One region of the Saccharothrix lopnurensis genome, then DNA from elsewhere that is predicted to be linked to it. Evidence: riboswitches for the same ligand, from Rfam matches in the RefSeq annotation. Region 1 holds a riboswitch; the other holds the start of a gene.
What was found. A riboswitch is a leader RNA that binds a small molecule or an ion and turns the genes downstream of it on or off. The one in region 1 is predicted to bind glycine.

Region 1 (4,167 bases):
CATCAGGGCCTCTTCGTTGGACCGTACGGGTGGAATGAGGGCTATAACGCGCTGGTAACAGGGTTTTTGACAAACCGGGGTCTAGCGGTTGTCGGTACCCGCTAATACGGTGCGCTGCATTGGCTGATCTTCGACCGACGAGGAGGCAGAATGGTCGAGGACTCCGGAGTCGACGAGCTGCTGAGGCAGTGGGCGGCTGAGCGCTCGGACGACGCCGAGATGCAGGAGGTGAACCGGATCAAGGACGCGTGGCTCGCGGAAGCCCCGCCCTCTCCGGGAATCCCCGTGCAGCGGGCGAGTGGTGGTCCCCGGGGCCTGGTGCGGGTCGAGTCCGCGGACCCCGCCTACGTGGCGGCGATGCGGAAGCGGGCGCCCGAGGTGCCCGAGGCCCTGCTCGCGGCCGCGGCCAGCTACTGGCAGCTGGTGGGCGACCTGTCCGAGGCGGAGCAGTGGTGGGACGCGGGCATCAGCCCGCTGGACCAGCGCGCTCTGGACTACCGGGCGGCCGGGCTCTCGCCCGCCGACCTCGGTCGTCGGCTCGGGCCGATGACGGTGCTCCAGCACCTGCGTCGGGGGAGTGCGGCGGCCTGGTGCGTGGCCAGGTTGCAGAGGCAACGCCGGGACGGCGTCGCCTAGTCCGATCGAAGAAGGGACGGGCTCCTGTGGTCAGGGAGCCCACGCCCGAGGGACGGGCTCCTGTGGGAGGAGCCCTCGCCCGAGAACCCGACCGGGATCCGCAACCGGATCCCCGGTCCGGAAAACCCGGCCCCGGCCCCACCGACCCGTGCGCGGGTGACTCCGGCAAGACCGGCAAACCCGACCGCCGACCCGGTCCGGCGGGCGAAGTACCCTGGAGGCGTGCCGGGCCTCATCACCCCCAAGCGAGTCGCCATCGCGCTGGTCTGCGTGGCCTCCCTGATCGTGTGCTGCGGTCTCGCCTACTGGCAGTGGGAGCGGTTCTCCCGGGCCGGCGGCACGTTCCAGAACCTCGGCTACGTCTTCCAGTGGCCCCTGTTCGGCCTCTTCCCCGCCTTCATGGTGTGGCGCATCCGCAAGCTGGACGCCCGGCGCAAGGCGGAGGCGGCCGGTTCGCCGACCGACGGCCGACCCGAGGAGCCGGTGGCGGAGCCGGTGGAGCGGGTCGTTACGGTTGGGCCCGTCAGGAGAGCGCGCGAAGACCAGGACGACGAGCTGGCGGCCTACAACCGGATGCTCGCCGAGTTGCACGCGCGGGACCAGCGGTGAGGCAGGGGTAGGGCGATGGACGGCGCGTTGACCAGGTTCCGGTTCATGGCTTACGTGGTCGGTGTCGGCCTGCTGCTGCTCGTGGCCGCCATGTTCGCCAAGTACGTGGGCGACTCCGAGACCATGATGCGGGTCGTCGGCCCGGTGCACGGCTTCCTCTACGCGGTCTACCTGGTGCTGACCGTCGACCTGGCGCTCAAGGCCCGCTGGTCGATCAAGGGCACGGCCCTGGTGCTGCTCGCCGGCACGATCCCGTTCGTGTCGTTCTACGCCGAGCGCAGGGTCGTGGAGGGCGTCCGGACCGGCAAGGCCCTGTGACCAGGGTTGACCGGACCCCCGGGCCCGCCTAGCGTCTGGCGGTACCAACTGAACACGGCCATCGACGTCGAGCGGGAGAGTCCCCGGGCAAGCCGGGGCGCCGAAGGAGCAACTCCTCCCCGGAATCTCTCAGGCACAGCTACCGCCGACGTAGGCAACTCTGGAAAGCAGGCGCCCCTGCGCGCCTCGCCCACGGTGCAAGCCGCCCCACGGCGGCGAAGCTCTCAGGCTCATGACAGAGGGGGAGGCTCACTCGACGAGGAGTCTCCGGTGGACCGTGCCATCCTTCACCCGTGCCCCGCCGACCCGACCGGTCGGCGCTACCGGCATGTCCGCACCCAGGGAGGACCCCGCCCGATGGAAAGCCGCCGCACGCCGCTGCACGCCGAGCACGAGGCGCTGGGCGCCATGTTCACCGACTTCGCGGGCTGGCGGATGCCGCTGCGCTACGACAGCGAGCTGGCCGAGCACCACGCCGTGCGCACGTCGGCGGGCCTGTTCGACCTGACCCACATGGGCGAGATCGTGCTCACCGGGCCCGGGGCGGGCGCCGCGCTGGACCACGCCCTGGTCGGGCACGCCTCCGCGATCGGCGTCGGCCGCGCCCGCTACACGATGATCTGCGAGGCCGACGGCGGCGTGGTCGACGACCTGATCGTCTACCGCCTGGGCGAGCAGGAGTACCTGGTCGTGGCCAACGCCTCCAACGCGGCCGTCGTGCACGGGGCGCTGGTCGAGCGCGCCGCGGGCTTCGACACCACCGTCGAGGACCGGTCCGCGGACTACGCCCTGCTGGCCGTGCAGGGCCCGAACTCCACCGCGATCCTCGCCGGCCTCACCCCCACCGACCTGTCGACGGTCAAGTACTACGCCTCCTACCGGACCGAGGTGGCGGGCCGGCCCGTGCTGCTCGCCCGCACCGGCTACACCGGCGAGGACGGCTTCGAGCTGTTCACCGCCCCCGACGACGCCGCACCCGTGTGGCGGGCGCTGCTGGAGGCGGGCGCGCCGCACGACCTGCGGCCCGCCGGCCTGGGCTGCCGCGACACCCTGCGCCTGGAGGCGGGGATGCCGCTCTACGGCAACGAGCTGGGCCGGGGCCGCACCCCGTTCCACGCGAACCTGGGCCGGGTGGTCAAGCTCGACAAGCCGGGCGACTTCGTCGGCCGCGAGGCGCTGGCCGCCGCCGCAGAGCGGGGCGCGGACACCGCCCTGGTCGGCCTGAAGACCACCTCGCGCCGCGCGCCGAGGCACGGGTACCCGGTGCTGGACGCGGCGGGCGACCCGGTCGGCGAGGTCACCAGCGGCGCCCTGTCGCCGACGCTGGGCTACTCGGTGGCGATGGCCTACGTGGCCGTCGACCACACCCGGCCGGGCACGCCGCTGTTCGTCGACGTCCGGGGCAGGCACGAGCCGGTGGAGGTCGTCGCCCTGCCGTTCTACAAGCGCACCAGCTGACAGGAGAAAGATCCACATGTCCGAGCACTTCACCACGTCCCTCGCGGAGTTCGACCCGGAGGTCGCGAACGCGGTGGCCGCCGAGCTGCACCGGCAGCAGAGCACGCTGGAGATGATCGCCTCCGAGAACTTCACGCCGGTGTCGGTGCTCCAGGCGCAGGGGTCGGTGCTGACCAACAAGTACGCCGAGGGCTACCCGGGCCGCCGCTACTACGGCGGCTGCGAGAACGTCGACGTCGTCGAGCGGCTGGCCATCGAGCGGGTCAAGGAGCTGTTCGGCGCGGGCTTCGCCAACGTGCAGCCGCACTCGGGCGCGCAGGCCAACGCGTGCGCGATGTTCGCCCTGCTCCAGCCCGGCGACACGATCCTGGGCCTGGACCTGGCGCACGGCGGCCACCTGACCCACGGCATGCGGATCAACTTCTCCGGCAAGCTCTACCACGTCGTGCCCTACCACGTGGCCGAGTCCGACGGCCGGGTCGACATGGCCGAGGTCGAGCGGCTGGCCCTGGAGCACCGGCCGAAGCTGATCGTGGCCGGCTGGTCGGCCTACCCGCGCCAGTTGGACTTCGCGGAGTTCCGCCGCATCGCCGACGAGGTCGGCGCCTACCTGATGGTGGACATGGCGCACTTCGCCGGCCTGGTGGCGGCGGGCCTGCACCCCAGCCCGGTGCCGCACGCGCACGTGGTGACCACCACCACGCACAAGACGCTGGGCGGCCCGCGCGGCGGCGTGATCCTGACCAACGAGGCCGACCTCGCCAAGAAGATCAACTCGGCGGTGTTCCCGGGCCAGCAGGGCGGCCCGCTGGAGCACGTGATCGCGGGCAAGGCGGTGGCGTTCAAGCACGCCGCGTCGCCGGAGTTCGTCGACCGCCAGCGCCGCACGGTCGAGGGCGCGAAGATCCTCGCCGAGCGCCTGTCGCGGCCCGACGCGGCCGCGGCCGGGGTGAAGGTGCTCACCGGCGGCACGGACGTGCACCTGGTGCTGGTCGACCTGGTGGCGTCCGAACTGGACGGCAAGCAGGCGGAGGACCGGCTGCACGAGGTCGGCATCACGGTCAACCGCAACGCGGTGCCGAACGACCCCCGCCCGCCGATGGTCACCTCCGGCCTGCGCATCGGCACGCCCGCCCTGGCCACGCG
Region 2 (4,167 bases), on a different contig from region 1:
AGGACTTCCGGGGTGCCGACACCTGAGCGGTGCCGGCTCTCCCGTCATCTCGTCGACAGGGTCCCCGTGCGGGGGCCCTGTCGTGCTTCTCGGGCCAGGACGGCCCGGCCCCGGTGCCCCGCCAATACCCACCGGCCCCGCCCGTGGACGAGCGTGGTGAGCGGTCCCGGTGTGGTGCGTGGGCCCCGGGCGTGCGGCCCCGCCGCGCCGACCCGGACCCGGGCGTGCCGTTCAGGCCCCGTCCGCCGTACCCACCGGTCGGGCGAACTTCCGGGAGGCCCGCCTCCCCGGCCCGCGCCGGCCGCCGGAGGCCCCCGCGCCGACCCCCGTCAAACCCCCGCCGCCGACCCTCCACCCGCGCCGGGCGAGTACCACCTGCGAGAGGTCCGACCAGCGGCCGAACCCCTCGCGGGTGTGTGCGGTGCGTTGTGGATCAACCCCGCGTGCCACCCCCCGGTGTCACACTTCTGGATTACACAACGTCAGCATTCCGCCGCTAAACGATCACTAAACGTCACCCGAATGGCTTACAACGGCCGACTCTCTCAACCTCTACCTCAGGTTGAGGTCAGACGCGTCCCGCGCGTCGCGTTGACCTGCCCCCTAGCCGGTCTTACCGTCGAGCTCAGGTGAATTGCCGCGGTGTGATTCGGGCACTGCGGCGGCTTCACGTTGGTCGCCGGTCGTCGTGGCCGGACCGAGGGGAGGCAGGCGTGGTCCAGGAAGCGCCCATCATCCGGGCGGGCTCCGGCTCCGGCGAACAGGGCGAGCTGTTCCCGGACTCCTCGCTGCCGGACGAGCTGGTCGGGTACCGCGGCCCGGCCGCGTGCCAGATCGCGGGCATCACCTACCGCCAGCTGGACTACTGGGCCCGCACGGACCTGGTCAGCCCGACCATAAGGAGTGCCCACGGCTCCGGCAGCCAGCGCCTGTACTCGTTCAAGGACATCCTCGTCCTGAAGGTCGTCAAGCGGCTGCTGGACACCGGCGTCTCGCTCCAGAACATCCGGGTCGCGGTCGACCACCTGCGCCGCCGCGGCGTGCAGGACCTGGCCCGCATCACGCTGTTCAGCGACGGCACCACGGTCTACGAGTGCACCTCGCCCGAGGAGGTCGTCGACCTGCTCCAGGGTGGCCAGGGCGTGTTCGGCATCGCGGTCAGCGGCGCCATGCGGGAGATCAGCGGCACCATCCACGAGTTCCCCGCCGAGCGCGCCGACGGCGCCGAGGTCGTGGCGGCCTCCAACGACGAGTTGTCGCGCCGCAGGCGCACCCGGGCCACCGGCTGAGAGCGCTCGCGGGGGGACCGCCGGGCGCGGAAGCGGGAAAGGCCGGCGGTGGGGTGAGCGGAACCGCGGATCGGGCACGGCGCGAACACGACCTGTCGCGGTCGGGTACCGGGAATGTGCCCGCTGGAAAACCCGCTCAAACCCCGCTGTCCAGGTGATGAGATCCACGTCGCGCCGGCAGGACCGGCGGCGTCCGGGTTGGGTACGATTCGCGCGCAGTCGCTTTATCCCGCGCGGGAGAGTCCGAGCCCGCTCGGCGCCGAAGGAGCAAATCCTCCCCGGAACCTCTCAGGCGCAAGGACCGCGTGGGTGAGACGCCTCTGGAAAGCGGGTCGGGCCACCGACCCCGCCGACGGTGCAAGCCCGGTCACCACCGGGTGAAGCTCTCAGGCGCCCGGCGACGGGCGGGAGACAGAGGGGGAGGGCCACGGCAGGAGTCTGCCCGTAGCCCGGAGGCGCTTCATGACGCAGGACCGCATCCCCCTCGCCGCTCTTGAGCACGGCACCCCCTTCGCCGACCGGCACGTGGGCCCCCGGCCCGCCGAGCTGTCGCGGATGCTCGACGTGATCGGCGTCGGCTCCCTGGAGGAGTTGGCCCAGCGCGCCGTGCCCGACTCGATCCGCGAGCGCGAACTGGTGCTGGACCTGCCCGCGCCCGCCACCGAGACCGAGGCCCTGGCCGAGCTGCGCGCCCTGGCGGCCCGCAACCGCCCGATGACCCAGATGATCGGCCTGGGCTACTACGGCACCACCACGCCGCCGGTGATCCGCCGCACCGTGCTGGAGAACCCGGCCTGGTACACCGCGTACACGCCCTACCAGCCGGAGATCTCCCAGGGCCGGCTGGAGGCCCTGCTGAACTTCCAGACCGTCGTCGGCGACCTCACCGGTCTGCCCGTGGCCAACGCGTCCATGCTCGACGAGTCCACGGCCGCCGCCGAGGCGATGACGCTGGTCCGCCGCGCGGGCCGGGCGAGGTCGAACCGGTTCGTGGTCGACGCCGACACGCTGCCGCAGACCCTCGCCGTCATCGAGACCCGCGCCGAGCCGCTGGGCATCGAGGTCGTCACGGCCGACCTGTCGCAGGGCCTGGAGGGCCTCGGCCTGGGCGGCGACTTCTTCGGCGTGCTGCTGTCCTACCCCGGCGCGTCCGGCGCGGTCCTCGACCACGCGTCCGTCGTCGAGGAGATCCACCGGGCCGGCGCGCAGGCCGTCGTCGTCGCCGACCTGCTGGCGCTGGCGCTGCTGCGCCCGCCGGGCGAGATCGGCGCGGACGTCGTGGTCGGCACCACCCAGCGCTTCGGCGTGCCGATGGGCTTCGGCGGCCCCCACGCCGGCTACATGGCGGTGCGCCAGGGCCTGGAGCGGCAGCTGCCGGGCCGCCTGGTGGGCGTGTCCGTGGACGCCGACGGCGACCCGGCCTACCGGCTGGCGCTCCAGACCCGCGAGCAGCACATCCGCCGCGAGAAGGCGACCAGCAACATCTGCACCGCGCAGGTCCTGCTGGCCGTGATCGCCTCGATGTACGCGGTCTACCACGGCCCGGAGGGCCTGAGGGCGATCGCGACCCGCGCCCACCGGATGGCGACCGTGCTGGCCGCGGGCCTGTGCGAGGCCGGCGTGGAGGTGGTGCACGGCGAGTTCTTCGACACCGTGAGGGCCCGCGTCGAGGGCCGGGCCGCCGAGGTCGTGGCCGCGGCGCGCGAGCTGGGCGTGAACCTGTGGCGGGTGGACGACGACGTGGTCTCCGTCGCCTGCGACGAGACCACCACGCGCGAGCACCTGCGGCTGGTGTGGCGGGCGTTCGGCGTCACCGTGACCGACGTGGACGCCCTGGACGCCGACACCGCCGACGGCATCCCCGTCGACCTGCGCCGCACCTCCGACTACCTGACCCACCCGGTGTTCCACACCCACCGCTCGGAGACCGCGCTGCTGCGCTACCTCCGGTCGCTGTCGGACAAGGACGTGGCGCTGGACCGCAGCATGATCCCGCTGGGCTCGTGCACGATGAAGCTCAACGCCGCGGCCGAGATGGAGCCCGTCACCTGGCCGGAGTTCGCCGAGCTGCACCCGTTCGCGCCGGTCGGGGACGCCGCCGGGTACCTGGAGCTGATCGGCGACCTGGAGCGGTGGCTCGCCGAGGTCACCGGCTACGACGCGGTGTCGATCCAGCCCAACGCGGGCAGCCAGGGCGAGTTCGCGGGCCTGCTGGCCATCCGCGCCTACCACCGCGCCAACGGCGACGTGCACCGCGACGTGTGCCTGATCCCGTCCAGCGCGCACGGCACCAACGCCGCGTCGGCCGTGATGGCGGGGATGCGGGTCGTGGTGGTCAAGTGCGACGACAAGGGCAACGTCGACCTGGGGCACCTGCGCGAGACGGTCGAGGCGCACCGCGACGACCTGGCCGCCATCATGATCACCTACCCGTCGACGCACGGCGTGTACGAGGACACCGTGCGCGAGGTGTGCGGGCTGGTGCACGACGCCGGCGGCCAGGTGTACGTGGACGGCGCGAACCTCAACGCCCTGATCGGCCTGGCGCGGTACGGCAGGTTCGGCTCGGACGTGTCCCACCTGAACCTGCACAAGACGTTCTGCATCCCGCACGGCGGCGGCGGCCCCGGTGTCGGCCCGATCGGCGTGCGGGCGCACCTGGCGCCGTTCCTGCCCAACCACCCGCTCCAGCCCGCCGCGGGCCCGGAGACCGGCGTGGGCCCGATCAGCGGCGCGCCGTGGGGCTCGGCGTCGATCCTGCCGATCTCGTGGGCGTACGTGCGGATGATGGGCGCCGACGGCCTGCGCCGGGCGACCCTGACCGCGGTGGCCGCGGCGAACTACGTGGCGCGGCGGCTGGACGAGCACTTCCCGGTGC

Region 2: another riboswitch for glycine. It lies ahead of gcvP (aminomethyl-transferring glycine dehydrogenase); the one in region 1 lies ahead of gcvT (glycine cleavage system aminomethyltransferase GcvT).

Annotation. Positions count from the first base shown of each region.
Region 1 covers NZ_JBHSQO010000005.1:119,219-123,385, forward strand. Annotated here, with positions in the region: gene ACFP3R_RS07185 (helix-turn-helix transcriptional regulator) at 151-636, shown strand; gene ACFP3R_RS07190 (hypothetical protein) at 859-1,245, shown strand; gene ACFP3R_RS07195 (DUF3817 domain-containing protein) at 1,261-1,563, shown strand; glycine riboswitch at 1,626-1,717, shown strand; glycine riboswitch at 1,719-1,809, shown strand; gene gcvT (glycine cleavage system aminomethyltransferase GcvT) at 1,921-3,021, shown strand; gene glyA (serine hydroxymethyltransferase) at 3,038-4,167, shown strand, end outside.
Region 2 covers NZ_JBHSQO010000003.1:40,188-44,354, forward strand. Annotated here, with positions in the region: gene ACFP3R_RS03980 (bifunctional nuclease family protein) at 1-26, shown strand, start outside; gene ACFP3R_RS03985 (MerR family transcriptional regulator) at 714-1,289, shown strand; glycine riboswitch at 1,514-1,603, shown strand; gene gcvP (aminomethyl-transferring glycine dehydrogenase) at 1,752-4,167, shown strand, end outside.